DNA from 2 places in the Rhizobium sp. R86522 genome. Region 1 is predicted to be linked to the other one. Evidence: predicted binding sites of a transcription regulator. Region 1 holds the regulator's gene; the other holds the start of a gene.
The links. Region 1 encodes LexA, which represses DNA repair genes until DNA is damaged. Its sites were predicted from a motif close to TGTTCNNNNTGTGTTCNG; they were not measured.

Region 1 (4,223 bases):
TTCCATTGCCGTTTCCAGGCCAATGCCGCGCTCAGCAGACAGCGAGGTGCGGTTCGCCTTGTCGAAGGATGACTTGTAGACAAGGCCGAGTCCGAGTTCGCGGCAGAGCTCGACGAGCTGGCCGGCGATCATGAAGGCATGGTCGCGGCTTTCCATCTGGCAGGGACCAGCGATCAAGGCAAAACGGCCCTTCTGGGAGAAGACGGCCTTGGCCGCGCCTTCGCCAACGACGACTTCCGAATTGGGGGACACGCTCATTTCAACTCCTCGAAGGCAAAGGTAACACCCTGCCCCTTCTCCGGCGCGACGACGAGGCGTGCGCCCGTTTTTTGATAGGTGACGCCCTTAGCAGCGAGGCAGGCTTCTGTCACGCCGAGATCATCAACCGCGAAAACCACGGCTGCCCCGACGAGCCCCCGTTCCGAGACCGCCACGTCCTGTCCGAAGTGAAGCCGGAAACCCTCCGGTGTCAGGACATCGACGGACGTATGGGCGGCCTGGATGGAGAGGCCGAAGGAATGGGCCGTGACATCGCGCTGGTCGAGGACCATTTCCAGCAGATATTGGAAGTCGCTCGGGTTCTCTTCGACCAGCACCACGCTTCGAATCCCTGCTGCGCCATTGGCATGTACGAGCAGGGCCCCCCGATCGGTCGGGAGAGGATTGATGCGCTGACAGGCGAAGGCGAAGAAATCAGGCGCGCGCAGGTCTGCGGCAAAGGCGAGGCGGAACGAACCCTCCGCGGTCCGCCCATCCGGAAAACGAAACTGGCGTGCGAAATCAAGCACAGGGCCGGCACTCATGCCGTCTTGGCGATACTGCGAATCGTCAGCCAACGCGTCCTGCGTCTTCACGACAATGCCGGAGAGGCCCTCGCCTCGTCGAAAGCGAAAGGCCTGATCGCGAGCGACAAAGACATTGCCCATGCGCGCCGCTTCCAGACAGTCCTCTCGGCTGCCGACCGCCAGCGGTTCCAGATAGGTGTCGTCAGCGAAGAACACACAGGCATTCTCTGTGCCGAACGGGTGGCGGGCATCCGCCGCAACGGTAAAGCCGAGACGCCCGAGCCTGTCGCGGGCGGTTTCGAGCTCGAAGACCGGCAGGACGAGATGATCGATGGCGCGGGCTGAGGAAATGGGATTGGACATGTTTGCTCTCGATTAATTCTTCAGTCTTGAGAATTGTGCGCCTGGCTTGAAAGGGTCTCGATCGCCTGGCGCAGCGCATTAATCTCCTGGCGCGCCTCGCGCAGCTCTTTCACCACCTCCTCGTCGATCTTGTGGTGCAAGGCCAATACCTCGATCTCTGCCTTGAGATTGATCTCGTAGTCTTTCGCCGCCATGAAGCGATCCCGCTCGGTCTGGCGGTTCTGGCTCATCATGATGATCGGTGCCTGGATGGCGGCGAGCATCGACAAGAGCAGGTTCAGGAAGATGAACGGATAAGGATCGAGCGCACCTGTTGCCAGAATCACCGTGTTGAGGATGACCCAGGCGACCAAAAACAGCATGAAGCCGATGATGAAACCCCAGGAACCACCGACCCGTGCGATGCCATCAGCGACCCGCTGGCCGAACGTGGCATGAGCCAGAAAGTCCTCGCCGGCATTGGTCGACACCGTGCGTCGCTCGCGCGCCCGCTTCAGCACCTTCTGCTCTGCTGACGAAAGATCGGATGACGACTTTCCCAGAACGAGCTTCTCGATATCCTTCAGCATTTACAGCATCCTTGAGGGCGGTTTGCCTGATGTGTGGGGGGCGGATCTGCACTCTCCTCTGCAACACGCCAAAATCCGACAGTTTCAAGACCTTTGTCCGCGGCTATCGCATTTTATCACTGGCTCTTCACAAAAATTTATCCCCTTGCGGAACACAACTGGAACATATAGTGTCTGTTCTGTATTTGTTTCACCTCGGGGGCACCGCATATGCTGACGCGCAAGCAACAGGAACTGCTTCTCTTCATCCATGAACGGATGAAGGAATCGGGTGTCCCGCCGTCCTTCGACGAGATGAAGGATGCGCTGGACCTCGCATCGAAATCCGGGATCCATCGCCTGATCACTGCGCTCGAGGAACGCGGCTTCATCCGACGCTTGCCGAACCGGGCTCGTGCACTGGAGGTCATCAAGCTTCCGGAAGCCTATTCGCCAAGCATCCAGCCGCGCCGCGGCTTTGCGCCGAGCGTGATCGAGGGCAGTCTCGGCAAGACGCCGCCGGCGCCAGCACTGACAAAGCCGCCCGTCGAAGACAACGGCTCGTCCGTCTCGGTTCCGGTCATGGGCCGAATCGCAGCCGGTGTGCCGATTTCAGCCATTCAGAACAACACTCACGACATCACGGTACCGGCGGAGATGATCGGCGCGGGCGATCACTACGCGCTTGAGGTCAAGGGCGATTCGATGATTGAGGCCGGTATTCTTGACGGCGATACGGTTATCATCCGCAATGCCTCGAACGCCAATCCCGGTGACATCATCGTGGCGCTCGTCGACGACGAGGAGGCGACACTCAAACGCTTCCGCCGCCGCGGCGCATCGATTGCGCTGGAGGCCGCCAATCCGGCTTACGAAACCCGTATCTTCCCGCCGGATCGCGTCAAGATCCAGGGCAAGCTGGTGGGCCTCATTCGCCGCTATCACTGATCGGGCTTCGGCCTCGGTCGGACGTTCCTAGTCGGACCCGCAAATTCATGCGTGTTATCGGAAAGGCCGCTGCGCCAGTCGTAAAGTCGGTGCGCAGTCCAAGGTCTTGAGGGTCCGTCGAGCGCTGACCTGACCGTCATGGCTTGTGAGGTGGCGGCTAGGCCCGCGACCTCGAGGGAGCCGGTTGCGCGCTGGCTCGCCTCGGAAATCAGGAGCGCGCCAGAGCGGCAGGTTTTGACGCGCGTGCGCGCCGACAGAACCACGATATCAGCGCGGTCGCAGGCTGCGCCGATGAGGTCCGGGCGTTCCAGCGTCAGCAGCGTGTTGCCGTTCTCCAGTCTGATGGCACAGGCCTGCTTTACGCAGGTGAACTGTTCTCTCCCGGCGGCCTTGAGTAGGCTATAAAATACAGCCTCTGCGAGTTTGCGCTGCTCCTCCGACAGGGTTTGGCCATTACGCCATTCTGGCGCTGGCGGCAGGGGGGCGGTCTCGAGCATCACCGGGCGCCTTGGTTCATCGATGCCGAGCACGGGTCGCCATTGATCGAAGATGAAGGCAGGCGGGCGGGCTCGGTTGATTGCAATGATGGACGTGTCGTCATTTGCGACCCGAATCGCGACCAACCGAGCGTCCTCGCTGATCATCAGTTCGCCACCCGGGGGTCGTGGAGCAAGGAAGGCAGCAGCGAGCGTTGCGACGATGAGAGCCGTGCCGACATGCCTGATCGGGGTTCTGAGTAGCATCAGCAAGAGCATGCCGGCGATTGCGCCGGGCATGAACCATGCCGGCAGACGCGGGAAGACGTAGCCGCCGCCCCAGCCGGAGACGGTGTGAGCGACAATGAGCACCATTTCCAGGCCCTGTCCCATGATCCAGAAGAACGGCGCGTCGAGGCCAAATGGCATGAGCAGCATGGCAATGAAGCCGGACGGCATCACGACCAGCGAGATCAGCGGCATGGCGGCGAGGTTTGCCTCCAGTCCATGGGTCGACAGCCGGTGGAAATGGCTGATGGCAAAGATGGCGGTCGAGACCCCGCCGATGAAGGAGGTCGCCAGCGTCCCACCGACGAACATGGCAAACCCCGCCACAATCCGCATGGCAAGCGAGCGGGCTTTGGGCAGGATCGCGCGCGGTCGCGCCCGCCACCCGGCATAACCGGCAATCAGGGCTGCAGTCGCCGCGAAAGACATCTGGAAGCTCGGCCCCATGACGGTCGAGGGCTGGACCGCGAGGATCGCGGTGGCCGCAAGCGCGAGATTGTGGAGGCTGACAGCCGGGCGGTCGAAGAGGACGGCGCCGAGCATGACCGCCGTCATCAGATAGGCCCGCAGCGCCGAGACCTGGTAGCCGGAAATGAGCACATAGCCGGTCGTCGCCAGAAGCGCGCCGGCGGCCGCGATCTTCTTTACCGGAAAGCGATGCGCAAAAGTCGGCATTAGGCTCAGAAGCCCTCGCAATCCGACAAAGAAGATGCCGGCGGCAAGCGCCATGTTGAGGCCCGAGATCGCAGTGATGTGAGCGAGGCCCGAGACGCGCAGCGCCTCCGTCGCCTCTTCCGACATCGATCGGCGTTCGC
Region 2 (4,223 bases), 370 kb from region 1:
GCGTGGCGGTAGAGACCCTCGATCTTCTGGGCTATCTCAAGAAGCCGCGCCACCACGGGCTCCTCCTCGGCAGCCTCTTGAAGCTTTGGCTCCTCCTCGATCGCCTTGGAGAGCGGCGTCGGATTGGCAGGATTGTTCGGCACCAGCTTGCAGATCTTGTCGACCTGGCCATAGGGCATTTCCAGCACGCGGCCGACGTCGCGGAGGGCCGCGCGGGCCTGCAGCGAACCAAATGTGATGATCTGGCCCACCTGCTCGCGACCATACTTTCGCTGAACGTAGCGAATGACCTCTTCGCGGCGCTCCTGACAGAAGTCGATGTCGAAGTCGGGCATCGAGACGCGTTCCGGGTTGAGGAAGCGTTCGAAGAGCAGCGAGAAGCGCAAGGGATCGACGTCGGTGATGGTCAGGGCATAGGCGACGAGCGAGCCCGCACCCGAACCACGGCCCGGACCGACCGGGATGTCATGCTGTTTCGCCCATTTGATGAAGTCCGAAACGATCAGGAAGTAGCCTGGGAACTTCATGCGTTCGATGACCGAGAGCTCGAACTCCAGCCGGTCGCGATAATCCTTTTCCTCGTAGCCCGGCGCCATGCCGAGGGCTGTCAGACGCTGGTCGAGCCCCTCCTCCGCCTGACGGCGCAGCTCGAGTGCTTCCTCGCGTTCGGCTTCTTCCGGATCGTCGCTGCCACCGGTAAAGCGCGGCAAGATGGGCTTGCGGGTATCGAGAACGAAGCAGCAGCGACGGGCGATCTCGACGGAATTCTCCAGCGCTTCCGGCAGGTCGGCGAAGAGCTTCATCATATCCGCCCGGCTCTTCAGATAATGATCGGGGGTCAGGCGGAAGCGGTCGTCGTTCGAGACGATGGCATTGTGAGCGACCGCCATCAGGGCGTCATGGGCATCGTAATCGTCGCGGGCCGGGAAGAAAGCCTCGTTGGTCGCGACCAGCGGCAGATCATGCTCATAGGCGAGCTGGACCATGCGCCGCTCATGCGTGCGATCATAGTCGCCATGGCGCTGCAGTTCGACATAAAGGCGATCGCCGAACAGGTGCTTCAATGCGACGAGGCGGCTTTCGGCCTGGGTCTTGTGACCGTCTTTGAGGATACGATCGACCGGCCCGCCACCGGCGCCCGTCAACAGGATCAGGCCCTCGGTGCCGCTCTCTTCGAGCCAGGAAAGCTTTACATGGGTCGGCTGCCCCGCGTCGCCGCCGAGATAGGCCCGGCTGACGAGATCGACGAGGCGCTCATAGCCGTCAGCGTCGGAGGCCAGGACCACAACCGACGGCAGATCCGGCATATGGCCATTACCGCCGCGCTTCTCGCCGGTCGAATCTTCCATGTCGATCGACAGCTGGCAGCCGATGATCGGCTGGATGCCATCGCCGAGCGCCTTCTGGGAAAACTCGAGCGCAACGAAAAGATTGTTTGTGTCAGTGATCGCGATCGCCGGCTGGTCGTCGGCGACAGCTTTGCCAAGGATCTTCTTGAGCGGCAGAGCGCCCTCAAGCAGCGAATAGGCAGAATGCACCCGCAAGTGCACGAAACCCGGGCCATCACCCAGTCCACCGGACGCCTGCCTGTCGACGCTGTCCTCGCCCATACCGCTTCATTCCCTGATTTCTGAATCGGTCGTGATTTTCGGCTTTCAGGCTCACGAAGTCCAGAAGGAAGTCGGGCGGCAAAGCCTTCCTCACCAGCTTTGCCGCCCGCAGTATCAGAGCGCCATCATCAGCAGAGCCATGCTGGATACGAAAACGGCCATCGAGGCAAATGCAGCAACGTCACGAAGAATTTCGGTCATTTCTGTCTCCTTGTCCCTTTATGTTTTTATTTTGTTCCGCTCTTGTTCCAATGTCAACCTAAAAAAACCGCAACCTCGGCTGAACAAACTCCACCGAGGCGCACGGCCATCAGGCAAGAAGACAGAAACTGGAGAGAGGTCAGACCTGGAATTCGACGACCTTGCCATCGACCAGGGTGACGCAGCGGTCCATCCGGCGGGCGATGTCGTGATTGTGGGTCGCAATCATCGCTGACAAACCAGACTGGCGGACCAGTGCTTCGAGCGCCGAGAAGACATAACTTGCCGTCTCGGGATCGAGGTTGCCGGTCGGTTCGTCGGCAAGCAGCACCAGCGGGGCGTTGGCGACTGCGCGGGCGATCGCCACGCGCTGCTGTTCGCCGCCGGAGAGTTCGGCCGGGCGGTGATCGGCGCGATTGCCGACACGCATGTAGTCGAGAAGCTGCTTGGCGCGTTCGGCGGCCTCCGGCTTGGTGAGCCCGGCGATCAGCTGCGGCATCATCACGTTTTCCAGCGCGGTGAATTCGGGCAGCAGATGGTGGAACTGATAGACGAAGCCGATCGACTTTCGGCGAATTGCGGTGCGCTGCTCGTCGCCCAGTTCCTGGCAGGCAACGCCGCCAACCGTCACGTCGCCGCCATCGGGGTGCTCAAGAAGCCCGGCAACATGCAGAAGCGTAGACTTGCCGGTGCCCGACGGGGCGACCAGCGCCACGGTCTCGCCAGTGCGCAAGGTAAAGTCCGCACCTTTCAGGATCGAGAGCACGGTTTCGCCCTGACCGTAATGGCGATCGATGCCGGCAAGCGAGAGAACCACGTCTTTTGCCATTGATTTCGGCATCCTCATTCGTAACGCAGGGCCTGGACAGGATCCAGGCGCGAGGCCCGCCAGGCCGGGAAGATGGTGGCCATAAAGGACAGGCTGAGCGCCATGATGACCACCGAGATGGTCTCACTCGCATTCATGTCCGCCGGCAGCTGGCTCAGGAAATAAAGCTCGGGATCGAAGAGCATCGTTCCCGACACCCAGGAGAAGAACTGGCGGATGCTTTCGATGTTGAGACACACGACCACACCCATCACGACGCCGGCAAGCGTGCCGGCCGTGCCGATCGCTGCACCCGTCATGAAGAAGATGCGCATGATGGCGCCCGATGTCGCGCCCATGGTGCGCAGGATCGCGATGTCGCTCGCCTTGTCCTTCACCAGCATGATCAGGCCGGAGATGATATTGAGCGCCGCAACAAGCACGATCAGCGTCAGGATCATGAACATGACGTTGCGCTCGACCTGGAGCGCCGAGAAGAAGGTCTGGTTGCGCTGGCGCCAGTCGGTCAGGAAGATCTGGCGGCCGGCGGCTTCCTCGATCAGCGGGCGCAGTTCGTCGACGGCGTCAGGATCCGAAATGAAGAGCTCGATCGACTGCACGATGCCTTCGACGTTGAAATAGAGCTGCAATTCCTCAAGCGGCATATAGATGATCGACGCATCATATTCCGACATGCCGATCTCGAAGATGGCCGCAACGGGGTAGGACTTCACGCGCGGATTGACGCCGAGCGGCGTGATGTCGCCTTCGGGCGAAACCAGCGTAATCGTATCACCGGCGGACAAGCCCAGTTGGGCTGCCATGCGCGAGCCGATCAGCACGCCCTGCCCCGTGGCAAAGCCGACCATGTCGCCCTGTCGGATATTGGAGGAGACGACGGTGAGCTTGGTCAGGTCATCCGGACGGATGCCGCGCACCAGCGCACCCGTGCCAGCGCCCTGGCGACCCGAGGCAAGCGTCTGGCCTTCAACCAGCGGCAGCGCCATGGTGACGCCCGGAACGGCAGCAAAGCGCTCGGCAAGCCCCGCATAATCGGTCAGCGGCTGATCGACGGCTTGAACGATCATGTGGCCATTGATGCCGAGAATGCGCGAGACGAGTTCGGTGCGGAAGCCGTTCATCACCGCCATGACGATGATCAGCGTCGCCACACCGAGCATGATGCCGATGAAGGAGAAGCCGGCAATGACGGAAATGAAGGCTTCCTTGCGCCGGGCGCGCAGATAGCGCCAGGCCACCATGCGTTCAAAGCCGGAAAAGGCGCGCGCTGATGCGGCCTTGTCCGTGTCCACCGTCTCTTTGCCAACGGCCGTCGTCGCCATGGTTTCTCCTTGCCTCGGGATCAAGTCTCAAGACCCGACCTTGGTTCGGCGTAAGGCTTTTGCCTCAGGCCGTCAGCTTGTTGATCGCCGCTTCGATCGTCAGCGTCTCACGGGCACCGGTCTTGCGGTCCTTGAGCTCGACTTCGCCGGCAGCGACGGCACGCGGGCCCGCAATGACCTGGACCGGCACGCCGATCAGATCGGCAGTCGCGAACTTCGTACCCGCACGATCGTCGGTGTCGTCGTAGAGCACGTCCTTGC

Region 2: dnaE (DNA polymerase III subunit alpha) is a predicted target of LexA. The motif match lies at 1,833-1,850, and genes of this name have one in related genera.

Annotation. Positions count from the first base shown of each region.
Region 1 is NZ_JAXHBX010000001.1:1,663,867-1,668,089, forward strand. It holds gene kdsA (3-deoxy-8-phosphooctulonate synthase) at 1-258, opposite strand, end outside; gene SJY08_RS07890 (VOC family protein) at 255-1,148, opposite strand; gene SJY08_RS07895 (DUF1003 domain-containing protein) at 1,169-1,717, opposite strand; gene lexA (transcriptional repressor LexA) at 1,928-2,644, shown strand; gene SJY08_RS07905 (ComEC/Rec2 family competence protein) at 2,638-4,223, opposite strand, start outside.
Region 2 is NZ_JAXHBX010000001.1:2,034,598-2,038,820, forward strand. It holds gene dnaE (DNA polymerase III subunit alpha) at 1-1,610, opposite strand, end outside; gene SJY08_RS09845 (ABC transporter ATP-binding protein) at 1,951-2,640, opposite strand; gene SJY08_RS09850 (lipoprotein-releasing ABC transporter permease subunit) at 2,655-3,962, opposite strand; gene proS (proline--tRNA ligase) at 4,027-4,223, opposite strand, start outside.